Regions from separate parts of the Mesorhizobium marinum genome, predicted to be linked through region 2. Evidence: riboswitches for the same ligand, from Rfam matches in the RefSeq annotation. Region 2 holds a riboswitch; the other holds the start of a gene.

Region 1 (14,542 bases), on a different contig from region 2:
CAGGCTGAAGGCCGGCGAGCGTTCGAAACCGCTCGACGGCAAGGTGCTGGCGATGATCTTCGACAAGCCGTCGACCCGCACCCGCGTCTCCTTCGACGTCGGAATGCGCCAACTGGGCGGCGAGACGATCATGCTGACCGGCACGGAAATGCAGCTCGGCCGCTCGGAGACCATTGCCGACACCGCCAAGGTGCTGTCGCGCTATGTCGACGCGATCATGATCCGCACCACCGACCATGCGCGGCTCCTTGAGCTCACCGAGCATGCGACGGTTCCCGTCATCAACGGCCTGACCGACGACACGCATCCCTGCCAGATCATGGCCGACATCCTGACCTTCGAGGAGCATCGCGGTCCGGTCGCCGGCAGGACGATTGCCTGGACGGGCGACGGCAACAACGTGCTGCATTCCTGGCTGGAAGCGTCCGCCCGCTTCTCCTTCCGGATCAACGTCGCGACGCCGCAGGGTAGCGAACCCGGGGAAACCTATGTCCAGTGGGCGCGGGCCAACGGCGGCGCCGTCAGCCTGACGAACTCGGCCGAGGATGCCGTGCGCGACGCCGACTGCGTCGTCACCGATTGCTGGGTGTCGATGAACCAGGAGCATCGCGCCCGCGGCCACAACGTCTTCGGCCCCTACCAGGTGAATGGCGCGCTGATGGCGAGGGCCAAGCCTGACGCGCTGTTCATGCACTGCCTGCCGGCGCATCGCGGAGAAGAAGTCACCGACGAGGTGATCGACGGCCCGAACTCTGTCGTGTTCGACGAGGCGGAAAACCGCTTGCATGCCCAGAAGGCGGTGCTCGCCTGGTGTCTCGGCGCTTGAGCCCCGGCTTGAAGATGGACGCGGCGATGCCTATCTGGCGGACATCCCAGAAAACCAGGGCGTAGCGCGCATGCTTCCGCGACGGCGGCATCGCCGGACGCTGGAGACGTGCCATGTTGGAAACCGTGAACGTGCCTGACGCAACCAAGAAGCTCGGCGATTTCGGCTTTGCCGGCGAAGACCATGTGATCCCCTTCGAGGTCGGGGCGCTTGACGCGCGTGGGCGCGTCATCCAGCTCGGTCCGCTGCTCGACGGCATTCTCGGCCGCCACGACTATCCGGAGCCCGTCGCGAGGCTGCTGGCGGAGGCTTGCCTCGTCGCCGTGCTGCTTGGCTCGTCGCTGAAGTTCGAGGGCAAGTTCATCCTGCAGACGCGCACCGACGGTCCGGTCGACATGCTGGTGGCCGATTTCACCACGCCCGGTTCGCTGCGCGCCTATGCGCGCTTCGATGCCGACCGGCTGGAAGCGCTGGCTGCCGCCGGCGAGGCGTCGCCCGAGACGCTGCTCGGTCACGGCGTACTGGCGCTGACGATCGACCAGGGCGCCTACACGCAGCGTTACCAGGGCATCGTGCAACTCGAAGGCACGACCCTGCAGGAGGCGGCGCACATCTACTTCCGCCAGTCCGAGCAGATCCCGACCGAGATCAGGCTCCAGGTGGCGAAGCTCGTGCGTCCGGGCGAGGGCGAGTTCTGGCGCGCCGGCGGCCTGATCGCCCAGTTCCTGCCGGAATCGCCCGAGAGGCTGCGCATGGGCGACCTGCACGGCGGCGACGGCGCGCCGGACGTCGAGGTTGAGATCGACAACGCCTGGCGTGAGGTGCAGGCGCTCGTCGGCACCATCGAGACCGGCGAACTGATCGATCCGACCATCGAGCCCGAGCGGCTGCTCTACAGGCTGTTCCACGAGCACGGCGTGCGGGTCTTTCCAGCGACGCCGGTGGCGGACGTCTGCTCGTGCTCGCGCGAACGCATCCGCGGCATCCTCGACGGGTTCTCAGCCGAGGAGATCGTCGAAAGCACGGAGGACGGCAGGATCTCGGTCAATTGCGAGTTCTGCTCGAAGTCCTACGAGTTCGATCCGGCCGAGTTCGTCGCCGCCAACTGACGCTCGATCCCCGCTCCGTCACGCCTCGCGTGACACCTCTCCCCCGCTCGCCGGGGGAGAGCAAGCGTCTGCGCTGGCGGCAGGCGGGGTCCGTAAATCAGGCGAGCTCCCACTCCGCATACTGCTTGATCAGCCCTTCATAGGCTTCCATCGGCGGCAGTTTCTCGAAGCTGTGCACCGCCGCGGTCTTCGCCCAGGGGAAACCCTCGCTGGTCCACGTCTCGATGAAGGGCGGCGACCAGCTGGCGTCGTCGAGCATGGTCGGACGGATGTTGACGAACCAGTCGATGCCCTCCGGCCGCGTGAACATCCACGTCATGCAGTATCCGCAGAAATAGTGTCTGGATGCACCGTGCAGCCCGCCGATGACCGGCTCGCCCTCGGTCACCTCGAAGCCGTCGGCCGGGATCGCCGCGCTCAGCGAATAGGCGCTCGAACTCATGCGCTGGCAGCCCGTGCAGTGGCACGCCATGGTGATCAGGGGCCGCTTGGTGACCTTCAGCCGCACACGGCCGCAGCGGCAGCCGCCTTCCCTGGCAACGGTCTCGGCGCTCATATCGTCCCTTTCAGTTCACCACGCGCGGCTTGCCCGGCAGATCGAGCGAGAAGGCGGGAATATCGATCTCGAACAGCTCGCCCCTGTCGTTCTGCATCGTGTAGCGGCCGACCATGATGCCCGACGGCGTCGGCAGCGGGCAACCCGAGGTGTACTGGTAGCTGTCGCCGGGGTCGAGCTCCGGCTGCTCGCCGACCACGCCTTCGCCGATCACTTCCTCGACGCGGCCCGCCCCGTCGGTGATCTGCCAGTATCGGGCGACCAGCTTCACCCATTCGTCCGACTGGTTGTCGATGGTTATGCGATAGGCCCAGACGTACCGGCCTTCGGACGGATCGGAACGATCGTCGAGGTAGAAAGGCTCGACGCTGACCGCGATGTTGTTGGTGGTTGCGCTGTACATGGTCGCTGCTCCCGCTACAGCCTCCTTAGCCACAGTGATCAGCGACATTGTGGCGGCGCTACCCGGCGCGATCCAGCGCTTCTCCGATGTCGGCGATCAGATCGTCGGTGTCCTCCAGCCCGACCGAGAGCCTCAAAGTGCCGCCGCCGATGCCGAGTTCGGCGCGCGCATCGTCGGTGAGGTTCTTGTGCGTGGTCGTCGCCGGATGCGTGATCAGGCTCTTGGCGTCGCCGAGATTGTTGGAGATCTTCACAACCTCGAGCGCGTTCTGGAACGCGAATGCCGTCTTCTTGCCGCCCTTGAGTTCGAGGCAGATCAGCGTCGACCCGCCCGCCATCTGCTTGGCGACGACCGCTGCCTGCGGATGGTCGGCGCGGCCGGGATAGATGACGCGCGCGATTTCCGGCCGGGTGGCCAGGAAGCCGGCGATCTCAGCGGCGCTCTCCGTCTGCTGCCGTACCCGGACCGGCAGCGTCTCCAGGCCCTTCAACAGCGTCCAGGCGTTGAAGGGCGAGAGGCTCGGCCCGGTGTGGCGGAAATAGTCGTGCAGGTTCTTGTCGATCCACTCCTTGTCGGAAAGCACGATGCCGCCCAGGCAGCGCCCCTGGCCGTCGATATGCTTTGTCGCCGAATAGACGACGACATGCGCGCCGAGTTGGAGCGGCTTCTGCTGCAGGGGCGTGGCGAAGACATTGTCGACGACCAGCCTTGCGCCCCGCGATGTCGCGAGTTCCGCCACCGCCGCGATGTCGATCACTTCAAGCGTCGGGTTGGTGGGGCTCTCGAGGAAGAACAGCTTGGTGTTGGGGCGGCAGGCTTGCTCCCAGTTCCCGATGTCGGTTCCGTCGACGAGCGTGGATTCGATGCCGTAGCGCGGCGCCAGCGTCTCGATTACCCAGCGGCACGAGCCGAAAAGGGCGCGCGCGGCGACGATGTGATCGCCGGCCTGGAGACCGCAGAGGATCGCCGCGGTGACGGCGGCCATGCCCGACGAGGTCGCCCGCGCGTCCTCCGCTCCTTCGAGCGCGCACATGCGCTTTTCGAACATGTCGACGGTCGGGTTTGCGTAGCGCGAATAGATGAAACCGGGCTCCTCGCCCTTGAAGCGGGCTTCCGCCGCTTCGGCCGTGTCGTAGACGTAGCCCTGCGTCAGGTAGATCGCTTCCGACGTCTCGCCGTGCGGCGAGCGCAGCGTTCCCGAATGGACCAGCTGCGTTGCGGGCTTCCAGTTGCGCTTCCTGCTTGTCATCGACCTGCCCCAAACAACAAAAAACCGGCCGCGGAAGTCGCAACCGGTCCATATGGGCTTCGAGCCCCGACGGTCCTTTAGCGACTTGTTTAACGTGGCTGCAAGCCGACCGGCCAAATCACCACGGGATAAAGAGCCTTTAGACCTGTCATCGGCTTGCGTCAATCGCGCCGTTCGCTAAACCACTTGGCCAGCATGGTCCGACGGCGATGGTATGGCTTGCCGGGGCCGCACGGAGACCGGCGATTGCGTCAGACTGGCATCCTGCCCGACACCGAGATAGCCGCGCTTTTCGAAAGTGGCGCGCTTGCGGTTTCGCGCGCCCTCGATCACGACCAGATCCAGCCGGCGAGCCTCGACCTCAGGCTGGGCGACAGGGCCTGGCGGGTGCGCGCCAGCTTCCTGCCCGGGCCGAACAGCCTGGTCGCCGACAAGCTCGACCGGCTGAAGCTGCACGAGATCGACCTCGCCAACGGCGCGGTGCTGGAGACCGGTTGCGTCTACATCGTGCCGCTCCTGGAAAGCCTGAACCTGCCGGCCGGCATTTCGGCCTCCGCCAATCCGAAGAGTTCGACCGGTCGCCTCGACATCTTCACCCGCGTCATGACGGACCGCGGGCAGGAGTTCGACAAGATCGCGCCGGGCTACGGCGGGCCGCTTTATCTGGAGGTCAGCCCGCGCACGTTCCCGATCGTCGTGCGCACCGGCTCGCGGCTGTCGCAGATCCGGTTCAGGACCGGAAACGCGCTCCTCACCGAGGACGAACTCGCCGTCCTCCACCGGGCCGAGACGCTGGTCGCCACCGATCCGCCGAACATTTCGGGCGGCGGGATCGCCCTCTCGATCGATCTCAGCGGCGAGGCGGGCTCGCTCATCGGCTACAGGGGAAAGCACCACACCGGCTTGGTCGACGTCGACCGGCGCGCCGCGCACGAGGTGCTCGACTACTGGGAGCCGCTCTATGCGCACGGCGCGCCCGAACTCGTGCTCGACCCCGACGAGTTCTACATCCTGGTCAGCCAGGAGGCGGTGCACGTGCCGCCTCTCTACGCCGCCGAGATGACGCCGTTCGACCCGCTGGTCGGCGAGTTCCGCGTTCACTATGCGGGCTTCTTCGATCCGGGCTTCGGCCATTCCAGCGCCGGCGGCACCGGCAGCCGCGCCGTGCTCGAGGTGCGAAGCCACGAGGTGCCGTTCATCCTGGAGCACGGCCAGATCGTCGGCCGCCTGGTCTACGAGCACATGCTGAAGCGCCCCAAGGCGCTCTACGGCGTCGATCTCGGCTCCAACTACCAGGCACAGGGCCTGAAGCTGTCGAAGCATTTCCGCCCGACCTGACCGTCAACGCCGCGCTGCGCTGTCGTCCACCTCCGGCGGCAGCGTCCCGTCGCGCATCTGCAGTGCGATCAGGCCGGCGCAATGTTCCGCAAATCGTCGGGTCGAGGCCAGGGTTGCGGCGGTAATCGCCTCGTTCGCTGGAACAAGCGGCAGCCGTGCGGTCGGGGTCGCGGCGAGCAGGCTGTCGGCGGCGATCCTCCGGTCCAACGCGCGCAGACCCTCCACGCCCTGGTCAAGCCGCTCCAGCCTGTCGAACGCAAGGCCGATCTCGGGATACACGTCCCGGCCGCCCGTCCAGCGATAGGCCGCCAGATCGGCTGCCGGCACATCTTGCAGTTCATAGGTGACGCGTCCGGCCCTCAGCGCGTAGATCGGCTTGTTGGTGCCGATCTCGTAGAGTCTCGCCCACTCTCCCGGTCCGGTTTGGCTCGCTTCCAGCCATGCGGCCGCGGCCCTGGCGGCGGCCAGATACCGCCCGTCGCCGGTGGCCAGGTGGAGGTCGATCAGGGCATTGATCGCATAGGCAGTCTCCAGCGACGAATAGGCAGCGGGTTCGAACTTGCGCGCCGGGGCGACGTTGAGGGCTGAGTCGTACTGCTGGCCGAAGGCGCGCTGCGCGCCAGCGCCCTGGGCGCGCAGCAGGAAGTCGCCGCCGCGCCGTGCGGCGTCGAGATAGGCGGTATTGCCGTTTCGCCTGTAGGCCGCGATCAGGACCCGGATCATGCCCGTCGTGACATCGTCGTTGAGGGTGCCGAGCCGGGCGTAGCCCTTGCCGTCGTCGACGATCTGCGGCCAGCTTCCGTCTTCTCGCTGCGACCGGATCGAAAAATGCTGCGCCCGCCTGGCGCTCGCGGTCAGCCATAGTGGCGGCTCGATCGAAAGTTCCGAAAGCCGGTCTTCGAGGTCGAACAGGAAGTACAGGATCGACGGGATCGTGCCGTCGTCGAGGGTCTCTTTTGCTTTCGTCGTCTCGGCGCCGTGCGACCCGCAAACCGGCCCCGGCGACGCGGTCTCGCTCCAGCCTCCGTTGGCGTTCTGCACGCAGGCCAGGGCTTGTGCCACGCCGAGGGCCTCCAGAAGCAGGCGTCTGCTGTCCGACGCGCGCGACGCAGCGACCAGGCACGCGCCCAGTTCCTGGGCCGAGCCGGGAGGGCGCGCGACCACGGCGTGTTCAGGCAAAGGTGACGGGGGGGTCCGGGCGCGCCAGCCGCTCGCCCGGCTGCTGCCCGTCGAGGCCTCCAAGGCTGCCCGCGACGACCATGGGCAAATGGGCAAGCAAGCGGCTTTCGAGGGGTGTTTCTGGAGCCGTTGCCGCAAACAGGGGAATTGACGGCTTTGAATAGCCTTCGGTGGCGGTTGAAAGTCTGGGGGTCAGCGCCCCGATCCGGTTCAGCAGGTCGGGACTGTAGCCGCGCCGGCGGAGCATCACCGGGCTGTCGGGGTGCGTTCGCACCTCGTGCAGGATTTCATCCTCTGTGATGCCGCCGACCGCGATCCGCTTTTCCGACCAGACCGCCAGGTTGGGCGGCACGGACTTTCGCTGCCGGAACGCGTCCATCGGCTTGTCGGTAACCACGACTTGGGACGCGCTGCCAAGAACGGCTAGGCTTGTGCTCGCCATCTCCTGGGCGATCGTCGGGCGTGCATTCAGGAGCTGCTGGACATGTCTCATGTCCTTAAGCGCGAGGGCCGCCATCGCAGCCAGGAACGAGAGGACGAGCGCGCCGCCGCCCAGGCGGACCATTCGATGCGGGTGCTTGGCGATCCGGTCGACGATCCCGAGCCGCTCGCCCTTGACGAACAGGCTCTTCAGGCCGACGCCGCCCAGCCAGCAAAGCGGCGGTACGAGAAGGAGGACCTGATGGTCCCAGAACGGCCTGTGCGTTCCGAGCAGGGTTATTGCAGCGACAAGCCAGAGGATCGGAACGAGCAAGTGGGACGCCGGCCGCTTCCAGAACGCGGCGAGGCCGAAGGCGGTGGCGGTGCAGAGCGCGACCGCAGCCCCTCTCCAGAGTGTCTCGAACAAGACCACGAAGCCGCCGATGGTCTCGAAATCCTCCGTTTGGCGGGCTATCGCGTGGGTTCCGACCAGCTGCTCGAGCGAGAAGCCCCGGACAAGGACGAACACGACGGGAACCGTGATCGCCGCGGCGCCCAGGAACCACAGGCAGGCCAGAACGCCGGCTCGCCTGCTTCTGTCGCCCCTGGCCGCCATCCACGTGCCTGCGAGCGCGGCCGGCAGGATCAGCACGACGAACAGCTTGGTCAGGGCGGCGAGCGCGAAGACGCCGCCGGCCGCGGCCGCGTTTCGGTGGTCGCGCGCGCTGCCTGGCCTGGTCGCGACGTCGATCGCCAGCATGGCCAGCGCCACCGCCGGCAGGCCGACCATCACGGACACGCTCAGTTTCAGGAAAAGACTGCTGCAGGCCAGAAGGACGACCGCGTTCCAGCCGGCCATCGTCCCGTCGAAGCGGGCCGTCACGCGAAACAGGCAGCCAGCCAGCAGCGCGCCGAACAAGAGGACTGTCGCGCGCGCGGCCGGAACCGAAAACGGAAAGACCAGGTGGGTCGCCGCGAGCAGATATGTCAGGATCGGCGGCTGGTCGCTCCAGATATCGGCATGCAGGCGATAGCCTTCGGCGACGAGGACGGCCTTCTGCAGGTTGAGCCCCTCGTCGGGATTGAACTCATAGACCGACCACCAGGGGCCGAGCAGGCTGGTCAGGCCGATGATCGCCAGCGCGGCAACGGTCGGGCGGACAAAACTCATCGACGGTCATGTCCTGAAAAATCCCGGACCGCCCTGCCGCTCGGGGGCGGGCGAAACCTTCGCTGGAAGGGAGCGCCTTGTCGACGGCGCCGGTGCGCAGTGGAGCGGGTAGCGGGAATCGAACCCGCGCGTTCAGCTTGGGAAGCTGACAGGCTACCATTACATCATACCCGCAACGGAAGCCTGCCTATCATGCCCGTCGCGGGGTGCGCAATCGGGAAGCTTGCCTCGCCGGTCGTCAGGTGATCGAGAATTGCCTCGTTCCGCGGGAACGTGGCCAGATAAGCTTCATGAGCCTACGATCTGCCGTCTGAATTGCGCCTCGCGTTGGCAGCTACCACGTCATCGGCTCGCTTTCGGGCGCCTCCGGCAATGCCTTGACGTAGACCGCTGCCAACCCGGCATGTCCTTCACGAAGGAAGTGTGATCCCTGAGGTCCCAGTTCCCGCCGCATTCCTGGCTATCTCGGGGTTCGACCAGGTACCGTAGCCGGCCGCCGAGTAGATGGTCAGCTCTCTCTGGCAAGTTGCCGAGAAATACTTGCAAGTATCGGCAGGTCTTGCCTCGAGCAAAACTTTGCAGGAAGCTTTGCTTGCAGGCTGGCGGGTGACGCGGAGGACGACCATGAAGTCTCTGTTCAAGATTGCTGCTGCGTGTGCGTTCGTCGGCCTTGGAGTGGCCCAGTCCCAGGCGCAGGACCAGTCGGCTGCTTCCGACCCGGACCGCACCGTGCTTCCCATGCCCTTTCCTCCCTTCGGAGGGGTCATCGGCGAGACCTACAAGGAATCCACGGCGGAGTGGCCGAGGCTGCCGACCCCGCCGGAAGGTGCGCCGAACATCGTGGTGATCTTGCTGGACGATGTCGGCTACGGGCAGACCAGCACGTTCGGCGGGCCGATCCCGACGCCCGAACTGGACAAGCTCGCGGCCGATGGCCTGCGCTTCACGCAGTTCCACACCACGGCGATCTGCGGCCCCTCGCGCGCCGCCCTGATCACCGGGCGAAACCATCACAACGCGGGTTCCGGCTTCCTCGCCGAATGGGCGACGGGCTTTCCGAGCTACGACAATCTCATCCCGCGCACCACCGCGACGATGGGCTCCATCCTGAAATACAACGGCTACTCCACGTCGTGGTTCGGCAAGAACCACAACACGCCCGACTGGGAAAGCAGCGTGTCCGGGCCTTTCGACCGTTGGCCGACGGGCATGGGCTTCGACTATTTCTACGGCTTCATCGGCGGGGAGACCCACCAGTACTATCCGGTGCTGTTTGAGAACACGAAGCCGGTCGAGCCCGACAAGACGCCCGAGGAAGGCTATCACTTCATGGCGGACATGACCGACAAGGCGATCGACTGGATGCGCTATTCCAAGTCGGTCGCCCCGCAGAAGCCGCTGTTGATTTATTTCGCGCCGGGAGCGGCACATGCGCCGCACCATGCGCCGAAGGAATGGCGCGACAAATTCAAGGGCAAGTTCGACGCCGGATGGGATGCGATCCGCGAGCAGACCTACAGGCGCCAGATCGAGATCGGCGTCATCCCAAAGACGGCGCAACTTACCGCGCGGCCCGATTGGGCGAGAACCTGGGACAGCCTGAGCGACGAGCAGCGCACGGTCTATGCGGCGCTGATGGACAATTTTTGCCGCCTACCTGGCCTATACCGATCATGAGATCGGCCGTCTCATCGACGCCATCCACCAGATGCCCGACGCCGACAACACGCTGATCTTCTATATCGTTGGCGACAACGGCGCGAGTTCGGAGGGAGGCTTCGACGGCACGATCAACGAAGTCATGAACCTGAACGGGTTCCCGACCGACCTGCACACCGTGGTGGAGCGCCTCGACAAGGTCGGCGGCCCCGATACCGAGCCGCACTATCCGCTGGAGTGGGCATGGGCCGGCAATTCGCCGTTCCAGTGGGTCAAGCAGGTGGCGTCGCATCTCGGCGGGACGCGAAACCCGATGGTCGTCTCCTGGCCCGGGCACATCAAGGACCCCGGCGGGATCCGTGGGCAGTTCACCCACCTGATCGACGTGCTGCCGACGATGCTTGAAGCCGCTCACCTGCCGGCTCCGAAGGTTGTCGACGGCATCGAGCAGAAGCCGATGGATGGGGCGTCGTTCCTTTCCGTCGTCAACGACGCCGGTGCCGGCGAGGTGCGCACCCGGCAGTACTTCGAGGTGTTCAGCAACCGGTCGATGTACGACAATGGCTGGAAGGCCAACGCCCAGCACACGCTGCCCTGGCGCCAGGACGTTGCCCCGGGCAACTGGGACAGCGACAAGTGGGAACTCTACAACCTCAAGGAAGACTACAGCGAGGCGAAGGACCTCGCCGCTGAGATGCCCGACAAGCTTGCGGAGCTGAAAGCGCTCTTCAAGGAGGAGGCGGAGAAATACCACGTCTATCCGCTGGATGATCGCGGCGCGCAGCGCCTGGCCATCCCGAAGCCGACGCCGTCCGATCCGAACCGGACGCACTTCGTCTTCTATCCAGGAGCGGTGCGGCTCGCGGAAACGGCTGCCCCCAACACCAAGAACAAGTCCCATACGATCACCGCCGACATCGTCGTGCCGGATGGGGGTAGCGAAGGTGTGATCGTCGCCGAGGGCGGCAGTTCGGCCGGCTTCGCCCTCTTCATGCGCGAAGGGAAGCTCGTCTATCACTACAACTGGTTCGACGAGGAGCGAACCGAGGTCGTTTCCGAAAAGGCACTGCCGGCGGGCGAGGTGAAGGTGAAGATGGAGTTCGCCTACGACGGCCAGAAGGACGAACTCGGCAAGGGCGGAACGGCGACGCTGTTCGTGAACGACGAGAAGGTCGGCAGCGCCATGATCGAGAAGACGGTGCCCGGCCGGTTCGGCATCGACACGTTCGGCGTTGGCGAAGACACGGGCTCGCCCGTCGTCAACACCTACTCCCCGCCCTACCGCTTCACCGGCGAGATCAAGGCGGTGGAGATCGACCTGCAGTAGGCGCGCGGTGGCAAGCGCTTTGCCACCGAGGCTTTGACGGGTGGGCGCTCGGGGCGGTCGGTTCCGCCCCGTCGCGCACAGGACCGGAGGCCACGGCGATGGTACGGAGCCGGTCGGTCAGAGCGTCCTGTGCGGGGGAGCGATCTCGGGTTCCTGGTGGTCTCCGAACACCTGCCGAAGCCCCTCGAGCGTGGTCTTGTAGTGTTCGGTCAGCAGGTCGCAGGCAAGCGCGGTGTCGTGTTCGAGAACCGCGTCGAGGATCGCCTGGTGCTCGGCCGCCGCACCTTCGCGCCGGGCCTTGCTGGGGTTGGTGTTCATCGACAGGCTGCGGTAGCGCACGGCCTGGTCCATCAGTGTCGAGCAGAAGCCGAGCAGCCAGCCGGAGCCGCAGCGGTCGAGCAGCAGCATGTGGAAATCCTTGTGGCGGATCTCCCATTCGTCGGACACCTCGCTTCCGACCTCGGACGGCAGCCGTCGCTGGATCCGCGCCAGCCTGTGGTAGCTGACGACGAGTTCGTCCTCCCACGCCTCGTCGCCGTTCGACATCGACTCGGCAAGCGCCCTGGTTTCCAGCCAGATACGCGTCTTCACCAGTTCCTCGAGGCTGGCGATGGAGATCGTCTGGACGAAGAAGCCGCGATTGCTCTTGCGGTAGACCAGGCCCTCGGACGAGAGCCTGTTCAGCGCCTCGCGGACCGGCACCGCGCCGATGCCGTAGCGTTCCGAGATCGCTTCGATCTGCAGCTTCTCGTCGGGAAACAGCGCGCCGTGCAGGATGTCGTGCCGGATCCTGTCGTAGGCCTGCTCCGACAGGTTCCGTCCGTCGGACGCGCTGCTCTCGACGATGCTCATGTCAGCCGATCGCCCCGGGTTGATCCGACTTGTTCCAGAATACGAACCGCCGCTGGACCCACACCACCGTGAAGTAGAGCGCCAGCCCGAGGATGCTCAGGTAGAGGATGAGCGCGAACACGCGCGGCGTGTTCATCTGGCTCGCCGACTGCCGGATCAGCGCGCCGAAGCCCTTGCCGCCGCCGAGGAATTCGCCGGTGATCACGCCGGCCATGACGCCCACTGCCGCGATCTTCAGGCCGGTGAAGATGTAGGGCAGGCCGGTCGGCAGCTTCAGCCGCAGCAGGATCTGCATCCGCGACGCACCGATCGACTTGAACAGCATGCGCTCGTTTTCGCTGGCGGCGTAAAGCCCGGCCGCGGTCGACACGACGATCGGGAATGTCGCGATGAAGGCCGCGAGCGCGACCTTGGACGAGATGCCGAAACCCAGCCACGCGATGAAGAGCGGCGCGAAGGCCACCTTGGGCATCGTGTCGATGGCGACGAGATAGGGCATCACCGCGCGTTCGCCGAACTTCGTCTCGCCGACCAGGACGCCGAGCGAAAAGCCGATCCCGGCGGCGATCAGGAAGCTGTAGAACACCGTCAGCGTCGTGGTCCAGAGCGCGTCCAGCATGTAGTCGCCGGACAGGAGGTTGCCGCCGACGAACATAAGGTCCGCCAGCGTCTCGCCGGGCGTCGGCAGGATGATCGGCGACACCCAGCCCATGCGCGTCACGAGATCCCAGATCGCGACAACGGCGACGAACAGGAACACCATGGCGACGCTGCGCGGGATGCGGTCGATCAGCGCGTCCTTTTCCACCCAGACCGTATCGCCGTTCGCCGTTGTGGAAACGTCGCTCATCCGAAAGTCTCCTTGCCCAGCAGGTCCCGGATATGGGCCACGATCTCGCCGAAGCGCGGCGTGTTGATCATCTCCAGCGTGCGCGGACGCGGAAGCTCGACCGGAACCTCCTCGACCACGCGCCCGGGCCGGGGTTTCATCACCAGGATACGGTCGCTCAGGATCACCGCTTCCGCAAGCGAGTGCGTCACCAGGAAGGCGGTGGCCTGCCGCTCCATGCAGATGCGCTGCAGTTCCATGTTCATGAAGTCCCGCGTCAGTTCGTCGAGCGCGGAAAACGGCTCGTCGAGCAGCAGGACCGCGGGGTCCGCGACGAGCATGCGGCAGATCGCGGCGCGCTGCGCCATGCCGCCCGACAGTTCGCCGGGATAGACATTGCCGAAATCGCCGAGGCCCACGAGTTGCAGCAGTTCGCGGGCTCGCCCGGTCGCCGCCTTCGCCGCCGCCTTGCCGTTGCGGATCTCGATCGGCAGGACGATGTTCTCGACCGTCGTCTTCCAGGGCAGCAGCGTGGCCTGCTGGAACATCATGCCGATGTCGGGCCGCGGCCCCATCACGGGCTTGCCCTCCAGCATGACCCGGCCAGTGGTGGGCGGCAGCAGGCCGGCCATGATCTTGAGCAGCGTCGATTTTCCGCACCCGGAAGAACCGACGACCGACACGAACTCGCCCTTGTAGAGCGACAGGTCGACGCCCTGCAGGGCAACGAGTTCGTTTCGGGCGTAGGTCTTGGAGAGCCGCGAAATCTCGTAGACCGGTCGCGTCGGGGACGCGACCGGTTCTGCTTGCCCGGTGTTTCGGGACACCGCCATTGTCATCAGGCGTTCCAGCCTGCCACGAAATCGTTCGTGTAGACCGCCGACAGGTCCGCGATGGGCGCCTCGAGCGCGCCGGACGCCACCGCCGAGTCGTGGATCGCCTGCCAGTGCTCCGGCGGCTGGTAGCCGTAGCCCTTGGCGAAGAACGCCTCGGTCGGCGTCATGCGATGGATCACGCCCTCGAGCAGCGACGCGGCAAAGCCCTTGTCCTCGCCCTCCTGCGGGTTGCCGGCCGCGCAATGCGCCAGCGCCTTGTCCTTGTTGGCCGGATCGATGGCGAAGCGCATGCCGCGCACCAGCGCCTTGCCGAACTTCGGCGCAAGGTCGGGCGTCGCGGCCATCTGCGATTCCAGCATGGCGATGCCGTTGCCGAAGAAGCCGAGATAGGCCTCCGGCGTGATCTCGCGAAGCTTCAGGCCGCGCGCGCCGAGGATCGCCGCGTCAGACACGGCGCCCGCATAGCAGGAAACCTCGTCGCGCAGGAACGCAACCGCCGCGGTGCCGCCGTCGCCGACCGGCAGGAAGGTGTAGTCGGTGCCTTCGCTCAGGCCCACATCCGTCAGGATGGCGCGGCTGAACGAGACTTCGGCGCCGTCGGCGGTGCCAACCCCGATCACCTTGCCCTTCAGGTCCTCGGGCTTCTGGAAGGGGCTGTCGTCCTTCACCAGCAGGCCGAAGACCGACTTCGGGTAGAGGTTGTAGAGGAACTTGATATCGACGCCGCGCGACCGCGCGCCGAGCGTCGGGCCCGGCCCGGGGGCGCCGATCTGGGCCTGTCCGGCCGA
Region 2 (14,542 bases):
GCCGGAGGTCGTCGTGCGCGAGGTGCTGCAGAGCCCGCATACGCGCATGCCGCTCTGGAAGGGCTCGACGGAAAACATCGTCGGCGTGCTGCACGCCAAGGATCTGCTGCGCGCGCTCAACGAGGTCGGCAACGACTTTACGCAGATCGACGTGATGAAGATCGCCTCCAAGCCGTGGTTCGTGCCGGAGACGACCTCCCTGCAGGACCAGCTGACCGCGTTCCTGCGCCGCAAGGCGCATTTTGCGCTGGTGGTCGACGAATATGGCGAGGTCGAGGGACTGGTCACGCTCGAGGATATCATCGAGGAGATCGTCGGCGACATCGCCGACGAGCACGACCTCGACATGCAGGGCGTGCGGCAGGAGGCCGATGGCTCGATCGTGGTCGACGGGACCGTGCCGATCCGCGACCTCAACCGCGCGCTGGACTGGACACTGCCCGACGAGGAGGCGACGACGATCGCCGGCCTCGTCATCCACGAGACGCAGTCGATCCCCGAGGAACGCCAGGCGTTCACCTTCCATGGCAAGCGCTTCGTGGTGATGAAGCGCGACAAGAACCGCATCGCCAGGATCAGGATCAGGCCGGTCGCCTGATCCTCTCGTCCGGGCGGCTCACCAGCGCGTCTTTTCCCCGGGGGCGGCCGGTTCGATCGCCAGCGCATGCACCCCGCCCGCGAGTTCGTCCGCCAGCGCCGCATTCACGGCGCGGTGCCGCTCGATCCGGCTCATGCCCGCAAACAGGGGCGACACAAGGCGCACGCGGAAATGCGTCTCGCCTTCGCCGTCGAACTTGGCGTGATGCCCCGACTCGACGTGATGGTGGCCGGCGTGCAGGTGGCTTTCGTTGATCACCGAAAGCCGCTCCGGGCGGAATGCGCGGCTCAGCTTCTCTTCAATGCTTGTCTGTATCGACATCGGCGTCTCCACTGCCCATATAGGTCCGGCCACGGGCGACAGCGGTCACGAGATCGCGCGTCGGCGCAGGCCGGGTGATTTGTCCCGGTTGGGAATGTTTCCCGAAAATGTCAATTCTTGTATCGCCGGTGCGATGCGCCCATAACGGTCGCGAGATGAAGCCGTATCCGAAATATTTCGAGAAGATTCGGATCCGCCCCGACAAGGAGGCGGAGGTGAAGTCGCATGCGCCGATCTGCCAGTGGGACGGCTGCAAGGAGGCCGGCACGCACCGCGCGCCCGTCGGGCGGATGAAGGAAGGCGAGTATTTCCGGTTCTGCATCGACCACGTGCGCGAATACAACAAGGGTTTCAACTACTTCTCGGGCGTGCCGGATTCCGAGGTCGCGCGGTTCCAGCGGGAGGCGCTGACCGGCCACCGCCCGACCTGGACGATGGGCATGAACGGCGGCGCCCGCTCTTCGCCCGACATGGCGCAGATGCGGTCGGGCCGCGCCGGCTACTACAACCGCATGCGCGACCCCTTCAACCTGTTCAACGGCCCGCGGGACCACCGCCAGCCGCGCGAGCGCAAGGCAAAGCCGCTTGAGGCCAAGGCGCTGGAAACGCTTGGCCTTGACACAAAGGCGACTGGCGAGGCGATCAAGGCGCGCTATAAGGAACTCGTGAAGCGCCACCATCCCGACGCGAATGGCGGCGACAGGGGTTCTGAAGAACGGTTTCGCGATGTCCTGCAGGCCTATCGCGTGCTCAAACAAGCAGGTTTGTGCTAGGCACTGAGTCTGCTAAAGACGCCCCCGAACAAGATTGCATCTGCCGGCGCATGCGCCGCGTGAGGACGTTATGAACAAGGTCGACCGCGACATAGCCAACCTGCCCGACACCACGGTGTCGGTGAAGGACACATTCGGTTTCGAATCCAACATGGTGGTTCCCGCCTATTCGGCGGCCACCGAGCACGTGCCGGATCTCGACCCGGACTATTTGTTCGACCGACAGACCACGCTGGCCATCCTCGCGGGCTTCGCCTTCAACCGGCGCGTCATGGTCTCCGGCTATCACGGCACCGGCAAGTCGACGCATATCGAGCAGGTCGCCGCCCGGCTCAACTGGCCCTGCGTCCGCGTCAACCTCGATAGCCATGTCAGCCGCATCGACCTCGTCGGCAAGGACGCCATCGTCGTCAAGGAGGGCATGCAGGTCACCGAGTTCCGCGACGGCATCCTGCCCTGGGCCTACCAGCACAATGTCGCGCTCTGCTTCGACGAATACGATGCCGGGCGGCCGGACGTGATGTTCGTCATCCAGCGCGTGCTCGAATCCTCGGGCCGGCTGACGCTGCTCGACCAGTCCAGGGTCATCCGCCCGCATCCGGCCTTCCGCCTGTTCGCCACCGCCAACACGGTCGGCCTCGGCGACACCACCGGCCTCTATCACGGCACGCAGCAGATCAACCAGGCGCAGATGGACCGCTGGTCGATCGTCACCACGCTCAACTACCTGCCGCACGACAACGAAGTGTCGATCGTCCTCGCCAAGGCCAAGCACTACCGCGACGCCAAGGGCAAGGAGATCGTCAACAAGATGGTGCGCGTCGCCGACATGACGCGCCAGGCCTTCATCAACGGCGACCTGTCGACGGTCATGAGCCCGCGCACGGTGATCACCTGGGCCGAGAACGCGGAAATCTTCGGCGACGTCGGCATGGCCTTCCGGCTGACCTTCCTCAACAAGTGCGACGAACTGGAACGCTCGATCGTGGCGGAATTCTACCAGCGCGCCTTCGGCGAGGAACTGCCGGAATCCGCCGCCAACGTCGTCCTGGGATAAGCGGGGCGGGCGCAGTCCATGGCCTCATTTATGCGTTCTCCCGGAGGCGTGCTCTAGCATGGCCGGTCCCGGGGACAACACGCGCAACAAGCCGAAGAACGGCTCCGACACCGACGCGTTCAAGCGCGCGGTGACGGTCTGCATGCGCGCCATCTCCGGCGATAACGAACTTGAGGTCGGCTTCGCCAAGGACAAGCCGGCGCTGGCGGGCAACCGCGCGCGGCTGCCCGAACTGCCCAAGAAGCCGTCGCCGGCGGACGTCGCGGTGACGCGGGGCCTCGGCGATTCCATGGCGCTCAGGCGCGCCTGCCACGATATGCGCATCCATACCCGCTTTGCGCCCGAGGGAAAGCAGGCGCGCGCGGTGTTCGACGCCGTCGAGCAGGCTCGCGTCGAGGCGGTCGGCGCGCTCAGGATGACCGGCGTCGGCGACAACATCGGCCACATGCTCGAGGACAAGTACGCCAAGGCCAATCTGGCCGACGTGCGCGACCGCGAGGAGGCGCCGATCGAGGAGGCGCTGGCGCTGATGGTGCGCGAGAAGCTCACCGGCCGCCCGGCGCCGAGGAGCGGCCAGCGCGTCGTCGATCTCTGGCGCGACTGGGTCGAGGAAAAGGCCGGCGCCGACCTCGATCATCTGGCCGGCAACGTCGATGACCAGCAGGCCTTTGCGCGTGTCGTGCGCGAGATGCTCGCCTCCCTCGAGATGGCGCAGGACATCGGCGACGAGGAGAGTTCCGACGACGCCGAGGACAGCGAGGATCCGCAGCCGCAGGGCGAGGAGCAGAGCGAGGACGGCGGCGAGGACGATTCCGGCGCAGACCAGTCGCAATCCGAGGAGCAGGACGCTTCCTCGGAGGAGGAGCAGGCCGGCGAGATGGAAGCCGCCGACGCGACCTCCGACGAGTTCTCCGACGACGACGAGCCCGACGCCGAGACGCCGGGCGAAGCCAAGCGCAAGGACAACCCGTTCGCCGATCTGCCCAGGCAGGTCGACTACAAGGTCTTCACCACCGAGTTCGACGAGACGGTCGGGGCCGAGGAGCTCTGCGAGGAAGAGGAACTCGACCGGCTGCGCGCCTTCCTCGACAAGCAACTCGCCAACCTGCAGGGCGTGGTCGGGCGTCTCGCCAACCGCCTGCAGCGGCGGCTCATGGCGCAGCAGAACCGTTCCTGGGATTTCGACCTCGAAGAAGGGTATCTCGATCCGGCGCGCCTGGTGCGCGTCGTCATCGACCCGATGCAGCCCCTGTCCTTCAAGCAGGAGCGCGACACCAAGTTCCGCGACACCGTGGTGACGCTGGTGCTCGACAACTCGGGCTCGATGCGCGGGCGTCCGATAACGGTCGCAGCCACCTGCGCCGACATCCTGGCGCGCACGCTCGAGCGCTGCGGCGTCTCGGTCGAGATCCTCGGCTTCACCACCCGCGCCTGGAAGGGCGGGCAGGCGCGCGAGAAGTGGCTGAAGGACGGCAAGCCGGCCAATCCCGGCCGTCTCAACGACCTCCGGCACATCATCTACAAGAGCGCCGACGCACCGTGGCGGCGCGCCCGGCGCAATCTCGGCCTGATGATGCGCGAGGGCCTGCTCAAGGAGAACATCGACGGCGAGGCGCTTCTGTGGGCGCACCAGCGCCTGATCGCCCGGCCCGAGCAACGCAAGATCCTGATGATGATCTCGGACGGCGCGCCGGTCGACGATTCCACCCTGTCGGTCAACCCCGGCAACTATCTGGAGCGCCACCTGCGCGCCGTCATCGACCTGATCGAGACGCGTTCGCCGGTCGAGCTTCTCGCCATCGGCATCGGTCACGACGTGACGCGCTACTACCGTCGTGCGGTCACCATCGTGGACGCCGAGGAACTGGCCGGGGCGATGACCGAGCAGCTCGCATCGCTGTTCGGCGAGGAAAGCGCGCGCGACACGCGCCGCGGCGGCCTGAGGCGCGCCGGTTGAACGCGCTCCTGCGGCGCGGGCTGGCCTATGGGCTGTTCGCCGCGGCGGCGCTTGGGCCTGCGCTGTGGCTTACCGCGCATCAGCCGGTCAGGGCAGCCGCCGAGGGAGTCGAACGGCTAGAGGTTTCCGCGAGCCCGATCCGCCAGTTTCGCCTTGGCGTCGCGGGGACGCGTTTCGGGCCGCTCGAATTCGTCGGCGGCCTCGAGCTCTCCTCGGCATCGAGGGATTTCGGCGCGCTGTCCTCGTTCCGGTTCCTGACGCCGGGCGGGGATTTCGTCGGCGTGGCCGACACCGGTTTCTGGTTCTTCGGAACGATCGCGCGCGACGCCGATGGCCGCCCGACCGGCATCGAGAATTTCCGCATGCAGCAGATGTTCGACCGCGCGGGGCGCGTTTCGGACCGCAAGTGGGAAGTCGACGCCGAGAGCCTCGATGTCCGCGACGGGGTGGCGACGGTCGGCTTCGAACGCGACCACCGGATCGCCCGGTTCAAGCTCGATCCGGACGACATGAAGCCGGCGATCGGCGAGGTGGACTTCCTGATCCCGAAGCGGGAACTGAGGCAGAACCGCGGCTTCGAGACGGTGGCGCACGCGCCGCTGGACAGTCGCCAGAAGGGCGCGCTGGTGATCGTGTCCGAAAAGAGCCTCGACAAGCAAGGCAACATCTTCGCCGCGGTCATCGAGGGTCCTGAGAAGGGCATCTTCACGGTCAAGCGCCTCGGCGAGTTCGACGTCACCGACGGCGCCTTCCTGCCGGGCGGCGACCTGCTCCTGCTCGAGCGCAGCTTCTCCATGGCCACCGGCGTCAAGATGCGGCTGCGCCGCATCGCCGGCGAGACGATCGCCAAGGGGGCCGTCGCCGACGGACCGGTCCTCTTCGAGGCCGACATGGGCTACCAGATCGACAACATGGAAGGGCTCGACGTCTGGACCCGCGCCGACGGCGCGCTGGTCGTCTCCATCATCTCGGACGACAACCACTCGATCCTGCAGCGCAATCTCTACCTGGAATTCGTCCTGCACGACGAGCCGCATGAGCAGGCGAGCGACGGCTAGCGCCGTTTCGGGGATGCGTCAGCCGGCCGGCGCCGCCAGCGGCTGTGTCCACCGCGCGGCGATCAGCCGGTAGGGGATGAGCGCGAAGACGGCGATCAGGAGCTTCACGGTCAGGTCGCCGAGCGCCCAGGAGACCCAGCGCGCGGTCTCGCCCGGCAGGAAGCCGAGAAGCGGGGCGCTTTCGAGCGCAAAGGCGTCGTTCGGGCCGACGAAGGCGAAGGCGGCCGAGAAGGCGACGCTGAAGAAGATCGCCGTATCCAGCACCGACCCGGCCAGCGAGCCGAACACCGGCGCACGCCACCAGGACTGCCTGCGCAGCCAGTTGAACACCGTGACGTCGAGCAGCTGCGCCGTCAGGAAGGCGGCGCCGGATGCGACAGCGATGCGCACCAGCCGGTTCGCCGCCGTCTCGAAGCCGATCCAGTCGTAGCGGAACAGCAGCGGAGGAACGACGATCGAGCAGGTCACCGCCAGCATGAAGCCGACAAAGACGATCCGCCGCGCGACGGCCGGCCCGTAGCGCCGGTTGGCGAGGTCGGTGACGAGGAAGGCGAACGGGTAGGTGAAGGCGCCCCAGGTCAGGATGTCGGCGAGTTGCAGGCCGCCGACCTCGCCGTCGACCGGGAACTGGACAAGCACGTTCGAGGCCACGACGACGAGCGCCATGGCGGCCACGAAAGGCACATAGGAGGAGAGCCGAGGCATTTTTTTATCCTGGGTGATGGAACCAGCCGGCGGCCGAAGCCGCCGCGAAACGCACGATCAGGCGACCTGTTCGGCGGCCTTCTTGGCGATCTGCTTCTTCAGCAGTCGGGCGCGCTGCGAAAGTTCGGCGGCGTCCGCCTTGGCGAGGAACGCGTCGAGACCGCCGCGATGCTCGACCGAGCGGAGCGCGTTCGCCGAGATGCGCAGGCGAACGTTCTGGTTCAGCGCTTCCGACATCAGCGTCACATTGACCAGATTCGGCAGGAAGCGGCGCTTGGTCTTGTTGTTGGCATGGCTGACATTGTTGCCAGTCAGGACGGCCTTGCCGGTCAATTCGCACATACGGGACATTTTTCGTACCTTCAGGTCTTCAACAGCCACGAAGCGGCGCACCGGAATGCTGGCACGCAGTCGCTGCAGGCGGCCTTATGGAAAAGTCGGCGTTCCATAGTGGGAATTCACTCCCGCGTCAAGCTGACCGGGACGCTTGCCCGCGCGCCGCTTCCGTTCCACATAATGGCCGGATTTCGCGCCAACATGCCGGCATCGCCGTTCACCCGGGACATGGCGCCGGATTTCGCAGCGAGACCGCGATGCTTCGAGCCTTTCGCATCCTGACCACCCTGCCGGCCGCGCTTGCGCTGCTGGTGCTGCCGTCCCACGCGGAAGGGCCGGTCTACCGGGGCGAGTACACGCTGTCCTTTCTCGGCCTGACGGTGGCGCGCGTCGATTTCGACAGCCGCATCGACCGCGAGGGCTACTCGATCCGCGGCAAGGCCACAAGCGCCGGGCTCGGCGCCTTCTTCTACGACACCCGCGGGACGCTGACCGCGACCGGCCGCTTCAAGGATCGCGTGCAGGCCGACGCCTTCCGCGCCGACTACCGCTACAACGACAAGCCGACGCTGGTCGCCATCGGCTTTTCCGATGGAAACGTCGTCGAGGTGGTCAACGATCCGCCGCTGAAACGGCGCAAGAACTGGGTGCCGATCGGCCCCGACGACCTCAAGGCGACCGTCGATCCGATCGCCGCCACGCTGGTCAAGGCGGACCGGCTCGAGGACGTCTGCAAGGGCGGCGCCCGCATGTTCGACGGCGAGTTGCGCGCCGATCTGACGCTCTCCTTCATGAGCACCGGCCGGATGTCGGTCAAGGGCTTCGACGGCCCGACCGTCACCTGCAGGCTCAAGTTCACGCCGACGGCCGGCTATCGCAAGGGCCGCCGTTCGCTTGAATATCTCAGCACCAAGAGCCGCATCGTCGTGACATTTGCCCAGATCGGCGAAACCGGTGTATACGCGCCGATCTTCGCGACGATCGGCACCCAGGTCGGCACGATCACGGTGCGCGCGCGGCGATTGGAAGCTGGCAAGGCGTCTTGAGCCCTGAGGGCATGCGCCGGAGGTTCGGATGGCGCGCGCGACCCTTATCGGTTTTTCTGCGATCGCGATGTGGGCGCTTCTGGCGCTGCTCACCGATGCGTCCGGCCAGACGCCGCCCTTCCTGCTTTCGGCCATGACCTTCGCCATCGGCACGGCCGTGGGCATCGTCGCCCGGCTCCTGTCGCCGCCGTCGGGACCGAGGCAGCCTGTACCCGTGCAGGTCTGGATCATCGGCATCGGCGGGCTGTTCGGCTACCACTTCTTCTATTTCACGGCACTGCGCAACGCGCCGGCCGTCGAGGCGAGCCTGATCGCCTATCTCTGGCCGCTGCTGATCGTGCTCGGGTCGGCGCTGATGCCCGGCGAGCGGCTGCGCTGGTTCCATGTCGGCGGCGCCCTGCTCGGGCTTGCAGGAGCCGCGCTGATCGTGACGCGGGGCGGCGGGCTGGCCTTCGAAAGCCGCTATGCCTTCGGCTACGCGATGGCCGGCGTCTGCGCCGTTCTGTGGTCCGGCTATTCCCTGCTGTCGCGCCGGTTTCCGGCCGTTCCGACGAGCACGGTCACGTGGTTCTGCGCCGCGACCTCCCTGCTTTCGCTTCTCTGCCACTTCCTGCTCGAGGAGACGGTGCTGCCGGCCACGTCGGGCCAATGGCTCGCTGTCCTCGCGCTTGGCCTGATGCCGGTCGGCGCGGCCTTCTATGTCTGGGACATCGGGGTCAAGCGCGGCAACATCCAGGTGCTCGGGGCGGCCAGCTACGCTGCGCCGCTCCTGTCGACGCTGGTGCTGATCGCGGCCGGTGTCGCCGAGCCCTCGATGCGCATCCTTGCCGCCTGCCTGCTCATCACCGCGGGTGCCGTTCTTGCGGCCAAGTCGATGCTGTTCCAGCGAAGGCCCGCCCGCCAGCCGGCCTGAACCGCTAGGCGTCGGGCCGCCATCCCTCAGGCGCCATTTCGAACTCTGCAAAATCGAAACCGGGGGCGACGGTGCAGCCGACCAACGTCCAGTCGCCCAGGCTTTGCGCCGTCTGCCACCGGCCGGCCGGAACCACCACCTGCGGGCGTTCGCCGCGCTGGAGGTCGATGCCCAGCACCGAGGCTGTCGTGCCGCCCGCGCCGTCGGCGATCCGGATCTCGAGCGGCGCGCCGGCATGGAAATGCCAGACCTCGGCGGCGTCCCGGACGCGGTGCCAGGCCGAGACGTCGCCGTGCTCCAGCAGGAAGTAGATCGCCGTCGAATGACCGCGCCCGCCGTCCTTCCCGTTGTCGCGGAAGGTCTCGACATACCAGCCGCCTTCGGGATGGCGGGTCATGCCGAGGGCGGCGATGATGTCGGCGGCCGTCATGCGGCTAGAAGTTGTCCTTGCGCTTGCGGATTTCGGCGAAGACCTCGGCGTCGGTCGCCTTTTCCATCCCCAGGTTGCGGCGGATGGCCGGGTCGTGCCAGCGCAGGAAGGGATTGGTCGCCAGTTCCTCCGCGAGCGTCGTCGGCAGCGTCGGCTTGCCGGCTGCGCGCAGCTTCTCCACCTTCGCCGCCCGCTCCTTGAGCGCGGAATTGGTCGGGTCGATGGTCAGCGCGAAGCGCGCGTTGGAGAGCGTGTATTCGTGGCCGCAGTAGAGCGTGGTGGCCGCAGGCAGTTCGACCAGCTTGATCAGCGAATGGAACATCACCGGCGCCGGCTTCTCCAGGAGCCGGCCGCAGCCCATGGCGAACAGCGTGTCGGCGACGAAGGCGACGTGCGACTTCGGCAGGTAGTAGCAGATGTGCCCTGCCGTGTGCCCGGGCGTCTCGATGATCTCGACCGGCTGGCCGGCGAATTCGAACTTCGATCCTTCCGACAGTTCGACGTCGATCCCGGGGATCTTGGACGCCTCCGCCTTCGGTCCCACGATCTTGAGGCCGAACCGCTTCTTCAGAGCCAGGTTCGCCTCGACGTGGTCCGGGTGGTGATGCGTGGTCATGATCACGCTCGGCGTCCATCCGGTGCGTTCGATCGCCGCCAGGATGGCCCTTTCTTCGGGGGCGTCGATCAGCGCCGTCTCGCCGCTCACGGGGTCGTGGACGAGAACGCCGAAATTGTCCTCCCGGCACATGAACTGGTCGATCTGCAAGGCCATATCAAGAACTCCAATCTGTTGCGCGCAAGATAGGGCGGCGGTCCAGCCTTGTCATCACGCGGCGGTGACGCGGCTTCAATATTCCATGGCGAGCCGCTAGGGTCGCGGCATGAATTCGGACATCGTCGATCTCAGGTCGTTCTACTCCTCGCTGCTCGGCCGGCTGGCCGAGCGGTCGATCGCCATGGCCATTTCGTCCGTCTGGCCGAAGCTCCCCAACGAGCGCCTGGTCGGCCTCGGCTACACATTGCCCTGGCTCGACCGCTTCGGCGTCGATACCGAGCGCGCGTTTGCCTTCATGCCGGCGACACAGGGCGCCGTCGTCTGGCCGCCGGGCGGGCCCTCGGCGACGGCGCTGGTGTTCGACGAGGAACTGCCGCTGGTCGATTCCTCGATCGACCGCATGCTGCTCGTGCATTCGCTCGAGCACGCCGAAAGCCCGCGCGAGACGCTGAAGGAGGTCTGGCGGGTGCTGTCGCCCAACGGGCGCGTGGTCATCGTGGTGCCCAACCGCCGCGGCGTCTGGGCGCGCTTCGAGCACACGCCCTTCGGCACCGGCAGGCCGTTCTCGCGCGGCCAGCTCAACGAATTGCTGCGCGACGCCAACTTCACGCCGTCCGCCTGGTCGGAAGCGCTGCTGTTCCCGCCGTCCAAGCGCCGCTTCATGATGCGCTTCCACAACATCCTGGAAAGCAGCGGCCGCCGCTTCTGGCCGATCTTTTCGGGCGTCGTCGTCGTCGAGGCGCAAAAGCGCATCTACCAGGGTCTGCCGGTTGCCAAACGGGCTTCGCGCCGCGTGTTCGTGCCGGTCCTCTCGCCGCAGGGCGCCGCGACGCGCAGCCGGTCCGACGGCTGATCTGCGGTCCGGAACTGCTTTCCCGCCGCGGTCAGGTCACGACAGAGCGAGCGCCGGGCGCTGGCCGATGCCCTCGAGATCGAAGGACGTCGTCTGGTAGACCTGGTTGATCCAATTGCCGAACAGCAGATGCGCGTGGGAGCGCCAGCGGTTGAGCGGCGGCCGTCGCGGGTCGTCATCCGGGTAGTAGCCGTGCGGCACCGCGATCGGCGAGCCGGCGGCCACGTCGCGGTCGTACTCTTCCTTCAGCGACGTCGAATCGTATTCGATGTGGTTGAACATGTAGAGCCGGTTGCCCGTCTTCTCGGCGACCAGGCAGGGGCCGGTCGCGTCCGATTCCATCAGCAGTTCGAGGTTTGCCTCAGCGCGGATGTCGGCCGATCTCACTTCCGTCCAGCGCGAAACCGGAATGGCGAAATCGTCGGAGAAGCCGGCGAGGTAGGGCGAGGCCGGGGCATTGTTGCTGTGCCGGAAGACGCCGAAGGCCTTCTTGTCGAGCGTATACTTGGGGATGCGGTGGAAACGCCAGGCGGCCGCCATCGCGCCCCAGCAGATGAAGAAGGACGAATGCACGTTGGACGCCGTCCAGTCGAGGATCCGCGTCAGCTCGTTCCAGTAGGTGACCTCCTCGAACGGCAGCAGCTCGATCGGCGCGCCGGTGACGATGAAGCCGTCGAACTTGCGGTCGGCGACCTCCTCCCAGGTCTGGTAGAAGGAGATCAGGTGTTCCTCGGAGGTGTTCTTGGCCTTGTGGCCGCCGATGCGCACCAGCGTCAGCTCGACCTGCAGCGGCGATGCGCCGATCAGGCGGGCGAACTGGGTCTCCGTGCGGATCTTGTTGGGCATCAGGTTCAGGAGCCCGATCTGCAAAGGCCGGATGTCCTGCCTGAGCGCGGTGCGCTCGTCCATCACCGAGACGCCCTCCCGCAGGAGGATTTCGTGCGCGGGCAGCAGATCGGGTATCTTGATCGGCATCGCAAACTCCAAAACAAAAAACCGGCCTTGCTCGCGCAAAAGCCGGTTCCGACGCAACGGCCCTTTAGCGAGTTGTTTAACGTGGCTGCAAGCCGACCGGCCAAATCACCACGGTGTCCGACCGGTTATCTAAGCCCGGCGAGCCCCGACGTCAACGGTCGCAGCCATGGCGACCCTGCGGCAGTCTCGACATTCGCGGCCGCGGCCTGTATTCCGCAGCGGTCCTCAAGACCGAGGCTTTCCGGATCCGCATCATGACCAAGGCAACCGATCTTTCCCGTCCCCAGCCGCGCGCCGGCATCCTGGATATCGAGGCCTACGTGCCCGGCAAGAGCGGCGCGCACGGGGCTGCCAAGGTCCACAAGCTCTCTTCCAACGAGAATCCGCTCGGCTCGTCGCCGCAGGTCGTCGCCGCCGTGCGCGACGTCGCCGACAGGCTCGAATTCTACCCGGACGGCGCCGCCACCCGGCTGCGCGAGGCAATCGGCCAGGCGCATGGGCTGAACCCCGCCAACATCGTCTGCTCCAACGGGTCGGACGAGGTGCTCGGCCTGCTCGCCCAGGCCTACCTGTCGGCCGGCGACGAGGCGATCTTCACCGAGCACGGCTTCCTCGTCTACAAGATCTACATCCAGGCCGCCGGCGCAGTGCCGGTTTCGGTCAAGGAGACGCAGGAGCGCGCCGACGTCGACGCCATCCTGGCCGCCGTGACGGCGAAGACGAAGATCGTCTTCCTCGCCAATCCGAACAATCCGACCGGCACCTACATTCCCTTCGAGGAAGTGCGCCGCCTGCATGCCGGCCTGCCCGCGCACGTGTTGCTGGTGCTCGACGCCGCCTACGCCGAATATGTCCGCCGCAACGACTACGAGGCCGGCGTCGAACTCGTCGGCAACGCGCAGAACGTCGTGATGACGCGCACCTTCTCCAAGATCCACGGGCTGGGCGGCCTGCGTATCGGCTGGATGTACGCGCCGGCGCATGTCATCGACGTCATCAACCGCATGCGCGGTCCCTTCAACGTCAATGCGGCGGCCATCGAGGCCGGCGTTGCCGCCATGAAGGACCGCGCCCATGTCGAGCGCACCGTCGTCCACAACGACCGCTGGCTGGCCTGGCTGAACGAGGAACTGCCGAAGCTCGGCCTGCGCGTCACGCCGAGCGTCGGCAATTTCGTGCTCGTCCATTTCCCCGCCGACGAAAAGCACTCGGCGGCGAACGCCGACGCCTGGCTGTCGCAGCGCGGGTTCATCCTGCGCCGCGTCGCCGCCTACGGCTTCCCCAACGCCCTGCGCATGACGGTAGGCACCGAGGAGGCCAATCGCGGCGTCGTCTCGGCGCTCGCCGAGTTCCTGAAAAGCTGACGCCATGGCCGAGCCGCTGTTCGACAAGATCGCCCTCATCGGCATCGGCCTGATCGGGTCGTCGCTGGCGCGGAAAATCCGCCGCGAGACGCTGGCCCGCCATGTCGCGATCTCGACGCGCAGCGCGGAGACGCTGGCGCGCGCGCGCGAACTGGATCTCGGCGACAGCTACACCACCGATGCGGCGGAGGCGGCGAGGGACGCCGACCTCGTCATCGTCTCGGTCCCCGTCGGCTCGTCCGGCGCCGTCGCGCAGGAGATCGCGCCGGCGTTGAAGAAAGGCGCCATCCTCACCGATGTCGGCTCGACCAAGGCGTCCGTCATCGCGCAGATGGCGCCGCACGTGCCCGAAGGCGTGCATTTCATCCCCGGCCACCCGCTGGCCGGCACGGAGAAGTCGGGGCCAGACTCCGGCTTCGCCGAGCTGTTCGAGAATCGCTGGTGCATCTTCACCCCGCTTCCCGACACCGATCCCCAGGCGCTGGAGACGCTCTCGGCGTTCTGGCGGCGATGCGGCTCCAACATCGACACGATGGACGCCGAGCACCATGACAAGACGCTCGCCATCGTTTCGCACCTGCCGCACATCATCGCCTACAACATCGTCGGCACCGCGGACGACCTCGAGACGGTGACGAAAAGCGAAGTCATCAAATATTCGGCCTCGGGCTTTCGCGATTTCACGCGTCTCGCCGCATCCGACCCGACCATGTGGCGCGACGTCTGCCTGCACAACAAGGATGCCATCCTCGAGATGCTGGCGCGGTTTTCCGAAGATCTCGCCTCGCTGCAGCGGGCGATCCGCTGGGGCGAGGGCGACAAGCTGTTCGACCTGTTCACGCGAACCCGCGCTGTCCGCCGCTCGATCATCGAGGCCGGCCAGGATATCGACCAGCCGGACTTTGGCCGCCAGGCCGTGGAGCATCCGAAAGCCTAGCCGGCCGTCCCCCAGGTTTCCTCGACCAGCGCCAGCGTCTCGGCCCGGCCGGGTGCTCCGAGCCGCCCGCCGAACCGGGTGCACTTGATGGCCGCGGCGGCGCTGGCGAGGCGCAGGGCGGCTTCCGGCTGCATCCCCTCGGCGAGGCCGACCGCGAAGCCGCCATGGAAGACGTCGCCCGCGGCCAGCGTGTCGATGGCGGTCACCCTGGGCGCCGCTACATGGCGCACCATGTCCGATCCCTTGTCCCGCCACCATGTCCCGGCGGCGCCGGCGGTCACCGCCACGAAGACGCCAGCGCGTCCGGCGATGGCAGCGCAGGCGGCTTGCGGCGGCAGCGCGCCGCACAGGATTCGCGCCGCCTGCTCCGACGCGACGACATGGGTCGCCATCGGAATCAGCCGCTCCAGCACCTCGCGCGGCGCCGTGTCCGCATCGAGGATC

Evidence for each region. A riboswitch is a leader RNA that binds a small molecule or an ion and turns the genes downstream of it on or off. The one in region 2 is predicted to bind S-adenosylmethionine.
Region 1: another riboswitch for S-adenosylmethionine. It lies ahead of ABUE31_RS22040 (O-succinylhomoserine sulfhydrylase); the one in region 2 lies ahead of metA (homoserine O-acetyltransferase MetA).

The regions. Positions count from the first base shown of each region.
Region 1 is NZ_JBFOCI010000010.1:62,096-76,637, reverse strand. Features, by position in the region: gene argF (ornithine carbamoyltransferase) at 1-826, shown strand, start outside; gene ABUE31_RS22055 (Hsp33 family molecular chaperone) at 940-1,935, shown strand; gene ABUE31_RS22050 (GFA family protein) at 2,033-2,491, opposite strand; gene apaG (Co2+/Mg2+ efflux facilitator ApaG/CorD) at 2,502-2,894, opposite strand; gene ABUE31_RS22040 (O-succinylhomoserine sulfhydrylase) at 2,953-4,143, opposite strand; SAM riboswitch at 4,201-4,278, opposite strand; gene ABUE31_RS22035 (2'-deoxycytidine 5'-triphosphate deaminase) at 4,339-5,481, shown strand; gene ABUE31_RS22030 (pectate lyase) at 5,485-6,723, opposite strand; gene ABUE31_RS22025 (ArnT family glycosyltransferase) at 6,653-8,251, opposite strand; tRNA gene ABUE31_RS22020 (tRNA-Gly) at 8,352-8,425, opposite strand; gene ABUE31_RS22015 (sulfatase-like hydrolase/transferase) at 8,876-9,928, shown strand; gene ABUE31_RS22010 (sulfatase-like hydrolase/transferase) at 9,960-11,237, shown strand; gene ABUE31_RS22005 (GntR family transcriptional regulator) at 11,355-12,089, opposite strand; gene ABUE31_RS22000 (ABC transporter permease) at 12,091-12,939, opposite strand; gene ABUE31_RS21995 (ABC transporter ATP-binding protein) at 12,936-13,757, opposite strand; gene ABUE31_RS21990 (ABC transporter substrate-binding protein) at 13,757-14,542, opposite strand, start outside.
Region 2 is NZ_JBFOCI010000002.1:208,068-222,609, reverse strand. Features, by position in the region: gene ABUE31_RS06580 (HlyC/CorC family transporter) at 1-598, shown strand, start outside; gene ABUE31_RS06575 (BolA family protein) at 617-919, opposite strand; gene ABUE31_RS06570 (J domain-containing protein) at 1,075-1,692, shown strand; gene cobS (cobaltochelatase subunit CobS) at 1,763-2,749, shown strand; gene cobT (cobaltochelatase subunit CobT) at 2,808-4,706, shown strand; gene ABUE31_RS06555 (esterase-like activity of phytase family protein) at 4,703-5,764, shown strand; gene ABUE31_RS06550 (queuosine precursor transporter) at 5,783-6,469, opposite strand; gene rpmB (50S ribosomal protein L28) at 6,527-6,820, opposite strand; gene ABUE31_RS06540 (DUF3108 domain-containing protein) at 7,063-7,851, shown strand; gene yddG (aromatic amino acid exporter YddG) at 7,880-8,764, shown strand; gene ABUE31_RS06530 (cupin domain-containing protein) at 8,769-9,194, opposite strand; gene gloB (hydroxyacylglutathione hydrolase) at 9,199-9,966, opposite strand; gene ABUE31_RS06520 (class I SAM-dependent methyltransferase) at 10,076-10,822, shown strand; gene metA (homoserine O-acetyltransferase MetA) at 10,859-11,797, opposite strand; SAM riboswitch at 11,842-11,919, opposite strand; gene hisC (histidinol-phosphate transaminase) at 12,052-13,161, shown strand; gene ABUE31_RS06505 (prephenate/arogenate dehydrogenase family protein) at 13,166-14,098, shown strand; gene ABUE31_RS06500 (PfkB family carbohydrate kinase) at 14,095-14,542, opposite strand, start outside.